3 regions of the Nocardiopsis moroccensis genome follow, and region 3 is predicted to be linked to each of the others. Evidence: riboswitches for the same ligand, from Rfam matches in the RefSeq annotation. Region 3 holds a riboswitch; each other region holds the start of a gene.
The links. A riboswitch is a leader RNA that binds a small molecule or an ion and turns the genes downstream of it on or off. The one in region 3 is predicted to bind thiamine pyrophosphate.
Positions count from the first base shown of each region.

Region 1 (3,266 bases), 2.4 Mb from region 3:
CCGTCGGTGGACGACGTGATCGTGGTGCCCGCACCGGACGAGACGCTCGGCCAGCGGGTGACGGCGCTGGTGTCGCTGGCCCCCGGGGCCTCCCTGCACGAGGACGCGCTGCGTGCGCACTGCCGGGTCCGGCTGGCCGGGTTCAAGGTGCCCCGGACCGTGCACTTCGTGGACCGGGTGCGGCGCACCGCCGTGGGCAAGCAGGACTACCGGTGGGCCGCGTCGGTGGCAGGCGAGGGGACCGCGGCGCTCACCCTGTGATCCCACGGCGCCCGCTCCGGGCGCCGATGCCCTCACCCCGTGTTCCGGTGCCTCTGCCGGCGAAGCCCCGTCTCCTCCTTCCCTGACGGGCTCCGCTTTTCGGCCTCGGAGGCGACGCATACAACCCCAGCCGAAACCTCGCTTTTCTGGGTGGACGAGCGCCTGTTCCTCCTCCGGTCACCGCTAGACTTGGCGCTGCCCGGCCCTGGGCCCGACGGCTCCCCTCCCCCATCACGCGGCCCGGGCCGTCAAAACTCGGCGCGGATCCGGACATCGGGCCCAGAAGCGGTTACCAGACGGGTCCGCGCGGACCAGCACCCCTTTGACCCCCGCCGGTCTACCGTGGAAACGGGACCGGCGGCCCCATCAGGACGGAGGACGGCGCCCCTCCCGGGAGTCCCCGGGCACGCGCCCGACAACATGGCCAAGTCAGTAGGCTCCTACATCTTCAACGCGGTGCGCGGCGGGGCCGTGGGCACCTCAGAGGCGCTGCCCGGTATCAGCGGCGGCACGGTCGCCCTGATCGTCGGCCTCTACGACCAGCTGATCGGCGGCGCCGGCCACATGGTCAGCGGGATCAAGCGCTACCTCACCGACGTCCCGCGCGGTCGCGGCAAGGACCGGGCCAGGGCGCAGTTCCGCCAGGTGGAATGGTCCGTCCTGGTTCCCGCGCTGATCGGGATGGCGGTGGCCCTGGTCCTGGCGCTGCTACTCATCGCCCCGCTGGTCGAGGAGTACACCCAGTACGCCTACGCCATCTTCTTCGGGCTCGTGCTGGCCTGCCTGTGGATCCCCTACACCGGCGCCGGCCGCAGCTGGCGGGCGGGCCATTACCTGATCGCCCTGGCCTTCGCCGCCCTCACCTTCTTCCTGACCGGCCTTCCGGGCGCCAACCTGCCCACACACCCGGTGGTGGTCTTCCTCGTCGCCTCGGTCGCGATCTGCGCGCTGGTCCTGCCGGGCCTGTCCGGTTCCTTCATCCTGCTGACCGTCGGCCTGTACGGGCCGACCAAGGACGCGGTGGGGAACCTCGACTTCGTCTACCTGGGCACCTTCGCCCTCGGCATGATCACGGGTCTGGCGGTCTTCGTGAAGGTCCTCCAGTACCTACTGGAGAACTTCCACCACATGACCCTGGTGGTCCTGACCGGTTTGATGGCGGGTTCCCTGCGCGCCCTGTGGCCCTGGCAGAACGAGGAGCGGGAGATCCTCCCCGCCACCGAAATCCCGGTGACCGTCACCCTCATGGTGCTCGGCTTCGCCGTCATCGTCGGGGCCATCGTCTGGGAACGCCGCAAGCGGGAGCGGTTGGAGGCCACCCAGCGCCGACCGGACGTCACCGTCCACTGACCGGAGCCGCCGGTCCGGGGCCGAGGCGCGTCAACGCCTCCCGGGACCTCGGTTAGAGTCGGAACCACCACAAACACATACGGATGCCGGGGCCGCGAGGCCCCGGCGGCGCGGGGTGCCGGAGACAGACCTGCCGGCTGAGAGCACACCCGTCGAACCTGCCCTAGTTAGTACTAGCGAAGGAACGCCCATGAGCGCGTACAACGTCGTGTCCATCGCCGGAAGCGACCCCAGCGGGGGCGCCGGCATCCAGGCCGACCTGAAGTCGTTCTCCGCCCACGGGGTCTACGGGATGACCGTGGTGACGGCGTTGACCGCCCAGTCCACACGCGGGGTCACCGGGGTGCACGGTGTCCCCGCGTCGTTCGTCACCGACCAGATGGACACCCTGTTCTCCGACGCGACCGTGCACGCGGTCAAGGTGGGGATGCTGTCGACCTCCGAAGTCACCGAGGCGGTCGCGGCGGCCGTGGACCGGTACGACCTGCCGAACGTGGTGGTGGATCCGGTGATGGTGGCCAAGAGCGGTGACCGGCTGTTGGAGAGCTCGGCGATCGAGGCGCTGCGCAGCGAACTGCTGCCACGCGCCGACCTGATCACCCCGAACCTGCCTGAGGCCGCCGACCTGCTCGGCGAAGCCGAGGCCACCGACCTCAAGCAGATGCGCGACCAGGCCGAGCGCCTGCTGGAGCTGGGCCCGCGCCACGTCCTGATCAAGGGCGGGCACCTTCCGGGGGAGGAGAGCGTGGACCTGCTGGTCGACGGGGTGACGGAGCCGGTGGAGTTCCGCGCCGGGCGGGTGGACACCCGCAACACCCACGGCACCGGCTGCACCCTGTCGTCCTCGATCGCCGCCCTCCTCCCGCAGCGCCCGGACACGGTGACCGCCGTGGCCGACGCCAAGGAGTACCTGACCCGGGCCCTGGTCCGTGCCGGGGAGATCGACGCCGGCGGCGGCCAGGGCCCCGTGCACCATTTCCACCTTTGGTGGTAGCAGACACTGCCACCTCTGGTGGTAGCAAGCACAGCCACCTCTGGTGGTAGCAGGCACAGCCGTCCCCGGTGGTGGCAGGACAACCGTCCCTGAATCGCCCCTGGTACCAGGAAGCACAGCCCCCTTGCCGGGGAGAGACGAAGGGGGACCGGCCGCAGCGGCCGGTCCCCCTCCTGTCAGCCCGCCGAGTGCGCGGGAACGGGTGCGCTTCTCCGAGCGCGCGAACGCCCCTAGCCGCGCACGTCGTCCATGACGGCGTCCGGGTTACGCCAGTCGGGGTGTCCGAAGAACTTCTTGGTCTCCGCGACGATGACCGGCGACAGGAGCAGCAGGCCGACCAGGTTGGGCAGGGCCATCAGGCCGTTGGCGATGTCGCTGAACAGCCAGACCGAGTCGAGGCTGGCCACCGCCCCGACGAAGATGATCACGATGAACACCAGACGGTAGGGCAGGACGAGCCCGCGGCCGCCCAGGAACTCCACGCAGCGCTCTCCGTAGTAGGCCCAGCCGAGCAGGGTGCTGAAGGCGAACACCGCCACCGCGAGCGCCACGACGTAGGCACCGGCGGAACCGAACGCCGGGCTGATGGTCCCCAGGCCCTCGGTCAGCGCCTGCGAGGTGAGCAGGGAACCGTCCTCGGGGTTCTCCACCTCCCACACAC
Region 1 covers NZ_CP199747.1:285,379-288,644, reverse strand. Annotated here, with positions in the region: gene ACUKCB_RS01170 (acyl-CoA synthetase) at 1-261, shown strand, start outside; gene ACUKCB_RS01165 (DUF368 domain-containing protein) at 682-1,611, shown strand; TPP riboswitch at 1,713-1,813, shown strand; gene thiD (bifunctional hydroxymethylpyrimidine kinase/phosphomethylpyrimidine kinase) at 1,802-2,605, shown strand; gene ACUKCB_RS01155 (alanine/glycine:cation symporter family protein) at 2,836-3,266, opposite strand, start outside.
Region 1: linked by a shared signal. The riboswitch ahead of thiD (bifunctional hydroxymethylpyrimidine kinase/phosphomethylpyrimidine kinase) and the one ahead of thiO (glycine oxidase ThiO) in region 3 are both predicted to bind thiamine pyrophosphate.

Region 2 (3,266 bases), 2.9 Mb from region 3:
GCGGGCCAGCGCACGAGCGGACGCCGGTCGGCCTCGGCCAGCGGTCCGCGCGGCAGCACCCGGCCCCGGTGCGGCTTGGACAGTCCGGCCAGCATGGTGAGCAGCGTGGACTTGCCCGCGCCGTTGGGGCCGGTCAGGGCGGTCGCCGTTCCGGCCGCCAGGGTGAGGTCCACCCCGTCGAGCACCGTCCGCCGGGGTGCGGCCCGCACGCCCACCTGGAAGGGGGTGCGCGCGGCGACGCCGACGGTCTCGACCAGGGCCGGCCCGCCGGGCGCAGGCGGGACCTCGGGCACCGGTTCGTTCCCGGGGATCCACACGCCCTGTCGGGCCAGGGACCGTCCGTGCTCCGCGAACACCCTCCTCGGCGCCCCGTCGGCGATCACTCCGCCGCCCGGCTCGACCACCACGACCCGCTCCACCAGGTCCACGACGTCGGCGACCCGGTGTTCGACCAGCACGAGAGTGGCCTCGGTCTCGGTGAGCAGGCGGGCCAGCAGCGCGCGTACCAGTTCGGCCCCGGCGGGGTCGAGGTTGGCGGTGGGCTCGTCCAACAGCAGCAGGCGCGGACGCATCGCCAGCGCCCCCGCGATGACCAGGCGCTGCTTCTCACCGCCGGACAGGGCCCCGGTGGAGTGCCGGAGTCCGTAGGGGAAACCGACCTCGGCCATGGACCGCTCCACCCGGGGCCAGATCAGCTCCGGGTCCACACCCAGGTTCTCCAGGCCGAACGCGACGTCGTCACCGGCTCGGGCCATCACCAACTGGGTCTCGGGGTCCTGGCTGACCAGCCCGACGCCTCCCCTGCCCCGGTCGGCCGGGCGGCCGTTCACGAGCAGCGATCCCTCCTGGTCGCCGCTGATGGCGCCGTCCTGGCCGGTGAGCCCGGCCAGGGAGTGCAGCAGGGTGGACTTACCCGCCCCGGAGGCGCCCAGCAGCAGTACGCGTTCACCGGGTTCGATGGTCAGGTCCACGCCCCGCAGCGCGTGGGTGGCACGACCCGAGTGCTTCCAGCCCCACCCGGAGAGTTCCACGCGCGCGCCGCGGGCGTTCGGTCCGGCCACGGGTCAGCCCTTGGCCGACGGGAAGGGCGCCAGGGCACCGGAGCGGGCCAGCGCCGTGGTGAGCAGACGCGCACCCACACCCGCGATGACCGCCGCGCTGATCACCACGATCACCCCGTAGGTCACCTGGTAGTGGAGCGGCCAGGTGACGTTGTAGGCGATGTTGTCGCGGATGGCCGGGGAGACACCCGCGACCGCGGCCGCGAGCACGGCCACGCCCATGTTCCACCGCCGGTAGGCGAAGGCCAGGAAGACCAGTTCGGGCAGCAGCCCCTGGAGGGTGCCGTCGAGGATGACCATGATCCCCCACTGGGTGCCCAACACCGCCGAGACCGAGGCGGCCGCGACCGAGGTGAGCAGGGCCGCGCCCGGCTTGCGGATGATCAGGCCGCCGAGCACGCCGGAGATCAGCCACATGCCGTAGACGACGGCCTGCCCGGGCGGGAAGGCGACGAACAGCGGCGTGGTGACCGACCAGACGATGTTCCACAGCCAGAAGACGACGCCGACGGCGACGCCGATCACGGCGGCCACGACGATGTCGACGGTGCGCCAGCTCCGGAACCTCTCGCGGATCTGACGGACGAAGCCCGTCCGCTCGGTGCCGGTTCCGGGGTCGGATTCGGTACTCATTCTGGTGATGTCCCTTCGTCGGGGGTGACGAGGGCCCATGTGGCTAAGAGCGCCACACCGGCGTACCCGGGTACGCGCACGGTGGCGAGTTCCTATGACTTCCTTCGCTGGCATGACCCAGATCAGGTGTGTAAGGGTCTGCGGCTCGGTGCCGCACTCTCAGCGCTCACGCGCTCCCCTGTCGGATTGGCTCCATTATGGGGCAACAAGGAGAGCTGTGGGATGTTTCCACCCCACAGCCCTCACTGTGACCGTTTGGAGGTTCCGCCCAGTGACGGCCCCGTTCCCGTTCCCGGCACGGGATCCGGTCCGGGTGTGGAACCCCGTTCCAGGCCTCGGATTCCGGCCTAGGCGTCGGAGTCGTCCTCCTTCTCCTTGGGTGGTTCGGCCTTCGGGTCGCCGAAGGCGCCCGGCGAACCGGCGAAGCTCTCCGCGGGCAGCGAGCCGGTGGCGCCGCGCATGCTCTCCTGCCAGATCGGACCGGGCAGGGTGCCGCCGTAGACGATGCCGTAGTAGCGGCCGCCGATGGTCACGCCCTGGAGCGGGTGCTTCTCACCGCCGCGCACGTCGCCGACGGCCACCGTCGAGGCGAGGTTCGGGGTGTACCCGGCGAACCAGGCGTAGGCGGCGCTGTCCGTGGTGCCGGTCTTGCCCGCGACCGGACGGCCCAGGCCCAGACCGTTGGCGGTACCGCCGTTGAAGGTCTGCTGGAGCAGGTGGTTGACGCCGTCTGCGGTCCGCTTCTTGATCACCTGCTCGCACTCGGAGCTGGCCTTGGTCTCCTCGCCCGTCTCGTCGTCGGTCACCGAGCGCACCGGGCGGGGCTCGCAGTACTCGCCACGGGCCGCGAAGGTCGCGTACGCGGCGGCCATGGTCAGCGGGGAGACCTCCTGGTCGCCGAGGGTGAACGAGCTCCACACCCCGAGTTCACCGCCGTCGGCGCGGTGCACGCCGAGTTTCTTCGCCATCTTCGCGGTGTCGCACAGGCCCACCCGCTTCTGGAGCTGGGCGAAGTAGGTGTTCACCGACCCCTTGGTCCCGCTGATCATGTTGTGGCTGCCCCCGTCGCTCTCACCGGCGTTGCGCACGCTCCACGAGGACATCGTGCCGCCCTCGCAGTTGGTCATGCCGCTGATCGACATGCTCTTGGGCGCGGAGAAGCTGGTGCCGTACCCCAGGCCCTCGTCCAGCGCGGCGGCCAGCGTGAAGGGCTTGAAGGTCGACCCGGCCTGGTATCCGGTGGAGCCGCCGTCGGCCTGGTCGACCGCGAGGTTGATCGAGGTCGTGCCGACCTGGTCGTCGTCGAACCCGTGGCGGAGGTTCTGGGCCAGACCGCGCACCCGGCCGGAACCGGGTTCGACGAAGGCCTGGGCGGCGAACTTGGTGGAGTCATCGTGCGGGACCCGCTTGTCGATGGCGGCCTGCGCAGCGTCCTGCGCGGCGGCGTCGAGCGTGGTCCGCACGGTGAACCCGCCCCGGCTGATGAGCTGTTCGCGTTCGGCCGCGCTCTCGCCGAGCAGGTCCGACTCCTTCAGCCAGCGCATGGTGTAGTCGCAGAAGAACGGGTAGTCG
Region 2 covers NZ_CP199747.1:6,040,184-6,043,449, reverse strand. Annotated here, with positions in the region: gene ACUKCB_RS26720 (ABC transporter ATP-binding protein) at 1-1,061, opposite strand, end outside; gene ACUKCB_RS26715 (ECF transporter S component) at 1,065-1,694, opposite strand; TPP riboswitch at 1,777-1,884, opposite strand; gene ACUKCB_RS26710 (transglycosylase domain-containing protein) at 2,042-3,266, opposite strand, start outside.
Region 2: linked by a shared signal. The riboswitch ahead of ACUKCB_RS26715 (ECF transporter S component) and the one ahead of thiO (glycine oxidase ThiO) in region 3 are both predicted to bind thiamine pyrophosphate.

Region 3 (3,266 bases):
GGCCAGGAGGGCCTCCTCCAGGACCTCCAGTGAGGGGGCTCCGCCGGTCCCGGTGATCAGGCGGGACCCGAAGGAGGTGCCCGCGATGACGAGGGGGTCGCCGAAGGCGCGGTCCGGGGTCCGCCCGGACGGGGCGGCCCCGGAGGGGCCCGTTCGGGGTGTGGTCGTCTCGGACATGGTTCAGCCTCCCTGTACGGCGGTGAGTACGTCCACGCGGTCTCCCGCGGACAGCGCGGTGTCCGCCCACGCGGAGCGCCGCACCACCTCGTCGTTGACCGCCACCGCGATCCCGCCGGGGATCTCGCCGTCCCCGGACGACGTGAGGTCGCGTACGACCGCCGCCACCGTGTCGGCCGCGCTCTCGCGGCTCCGGCCGTTGATGATCAGTTCCACTGCTCTTCTCCCTGCTGTTCCCGCGCGGTCCCTTCCGCGCGCTCCCGGAACGTGTCGTCGGCACCGCCGGGTCCGGGCGGTCCCTGCCCGGCGGTGAACCGGTCGGCGGCGAACCGGCGCGCGTACGCGGGCAGCGCGCCCCGGGTGAGGGCCTCGGCCACGGCGTCGCCGGTCGCGGGGGCCAGCAGCACCCCGTGCCGGAAGTGTCCGGCGGCCAGGTGCAGGCCGGGGACCCGCGTGGGCCCGAGGAGGGGTTCGTTGTCGGGGGAACCGGGGCGCAGCCCGACACAGGTCTCGGTGACCTCCAGTTCGCTCACCCCGGGGACGAGTTCGCGCGCGTCCCGCAGGACCTGCCAGAGTCCGCCGACGGTGAGAGCGGTGTCGTGGCCCAGTTCCTCCTGGGTCGCGCCCACGACGACCTCGCCCCCTTCCCTGGGCACGAGGTAGACCGGGAAGCCCCTGACCAGACCGCGCACGGTGCGGTTGACCAGAGGGGGTTCGCCGGCGGGGACCCGGGCGCGCAGCAGTTGTCCCTTGACGGGTCGCAGCGGGGGCACCACGGGTTCGGGTACCCGGACGCGGTCACCCCAGCACCCCGCCGCCAGGACGGCCTGGTCGGCCGGCAGGACGGAGCCGTCGGTCAGGCGCACGCCCAGACGGGCACCGGCGGGGCCGGGGGAGGTGATCTCCTCGGCGTGCCCGCGGACCTCGCGCACCCCTTCCCGCTCACCGGCCAGGGCAAGGGCCAGGAGCAGCCTGCGGGGGTCCACGGAGTGGTCCTCGGGGGCCAGCACCCCGCCGCGCACACCCGGGGCGAGCGCGGGTTCGAGGCGGCGGCACTCGCGGCTGGTCAGCCGTTCGGTCGGTACGCCCAGGCGCCCGTGCAGCTCGTGCAGGCGGGTGAGGACGGCGAGGTCGTCGCGGTCGAAGGCGACCAGGAGCGTTCCCGTACGCCGGTGGCCGACGTCCACACCGCTCGCCGCCTGGAGCTCGGTGACGAAGTCGGCGTACAGGCCCGCCGAGCGCACGCCGAACTCCATCAGCTCCTCCTCGCCGAACACCGCCTCGGTGGCGGGGGTGAGCATGCCCGCGGCGACGGTCGAGGCGGCGCGGGCGGAGGAGGGTTCGGTGACGGGGTCGGGTTCGACGAGGGTGACGGACAGGCCGCGCTGGGCTGCCCGCCAGGCGGTGACCCGGCCGATGACGCCGCCGCCGACCACGACCGCAGTATTGGTAGGACGAATCTTCTCGTGAGGGGGAGCGTCGAAGGTACGCACGGCGCCGTGTTCCACTCCCTTCGCCGGCATGACCCGGATCAGGTTCGTGCGGTCGGAGGCGGTGAGCCTCCCTCTCAGCCGGGTCCACCCGGCTCCCGCGGGACGTGTCTGTTCGACCCCATCCTAGGGCAGGGCGTCCAGCGCCGGCAGTGGCGGGGATCTCCGGACGGGGGCCGCCCCGCCCGGACGGATGGTCCCCGGGGGCCGGTCGGGTGTGGCAGATTGGTGGGGTGACACAAAGCGACCGTGAAATCGACGAACTCGTCGGCGACTGGCTGACCCTGCGTGAGGCAGCCGTGCCGTTGGGTGTGAGCCCCAACCGGATCAAGACGCTCATCCGCGAGAACCGCCTGATGGGCGTGGTCCGCGGTGGCGAGCTCTCCATCCCCGCCGCCTTCCTGGACGGCGAGGACCTCGTCAAGGGGCTGCCGGGCACCATCGTGCTGCTCACCGACGCGGGTTTCTCCACCGAGGAGGCCCTGCGCTGGCTGTTCACCCCGGACGAGAGCCTTCCGGGCACCCCGATCCAGGCCATGCGGGAGAACCGGGGCACCGAGGTCCGCCGTCGGGCCCAGGGGATGGCCTTCTAGTTCCGGGCGCGGCCCGCCGGGCACGCCGTCCCGGTCGCGCCCTTGGGCCGCCGGGGCGTCAGGGCCTAGTGTGGTCGGTGTGAGGACCAGCCACGGAACCAGCCTGCGCAAGCGCCTGGACGCATCCCTTCTGTACCTGTGCACCGACGCCCGGACCGGGCGCGGCGATCTCGCGGAGTTCGCGGACGCCGCCCTGGCAGGGGGTGTGGACATCATCCAGCTCCGGGACAAGGACCTGGAGGCGCGCCAGGAAATGGCGGCGCTCGAGGTCCTGCGGGAGGCGTGCGAGCGCCACGGGGCGCTGCTCGCCGTCAACGACCGGGCCGACATCGCCCGGGCGGTGCGCGCCGACGTCCTGCACCTGGGCCAGCGTGACCTGCCGGTGCCCATGGCCCGCGACATCATCGGTGCCGACCCGATCATCGGCCGCTCCAACAACGACGCCGAGGCCGCCGAGCTCTCCGCGGAGGAGCCCGGGAGCGACTACTTCTGCGTGGGGCCGACCTGGGCGACGCCCACCAAACCGGGGCGTGCGGCCGCCGGTCTGGAACTGGTGGAGCGGGCCGCGGCACTGGGCACCGACCGGCCGTGGTTCGCGATCGGTGGTATCGACCTCGGCAACATCGACCAGGTGCTGGGCGCCGGGGCCACCCGGGTGGTCGTGGTGCGCGCCATCACCGAGGCGGAGGACCCCCGCGCGGCAGCCGGCGCGCTGAAGGCACGGCTGGCCGCTCGCGCCGACAACACCTGACCGCCGCCCGACCGCTTGACCAGGAGTGCAGGGGCGGTGCCCGTCAGGGCACCAGGAGCGCCTTGCCCAGGACCCTGCGGCCCTCCAACGCGCCGTGCGCCTCGGCGGCACGCTCCAACGGCAGGGTCAGCCCCACGTGCGGTCGGATCCGACCGGCCCGGGCCTCTTCCAGGATCAGCCTGGTCAGGTCCCGCTTGCCTGTTCCGTCCGCCGGTTCGAGGTCGAACAGGCCCAGGGCGGTGATCCCGCGGCGTC
Region 3 covers NZ_CP199747.1:2,713,121-2,716,386, reverse strand. Annotated here, with positions in the region: gene ACUKCB_RS12050 (thiazole synthase) at 1-177, opposite strand, end outside; gene thiS (sulfur carrier protein ThiS) at 181-393, opposite strand; gene thiO (glycine oxidase ThiO) at 384-1,700, opposite strand; TPP riboswitch at 1,669-1,779, opposite strand; gene ACUKCB_RS12035 (Rv2175c family DNA-binding protein) at 1,901-2,260, shown strand; gene thiE (thiamine phosphate synthase) at 2,340-3,011, shown strand; gene ACUKCB_RS12025 (zinc-binding dehydrogenase) at 3,055-3,266, opposite strand, start outside.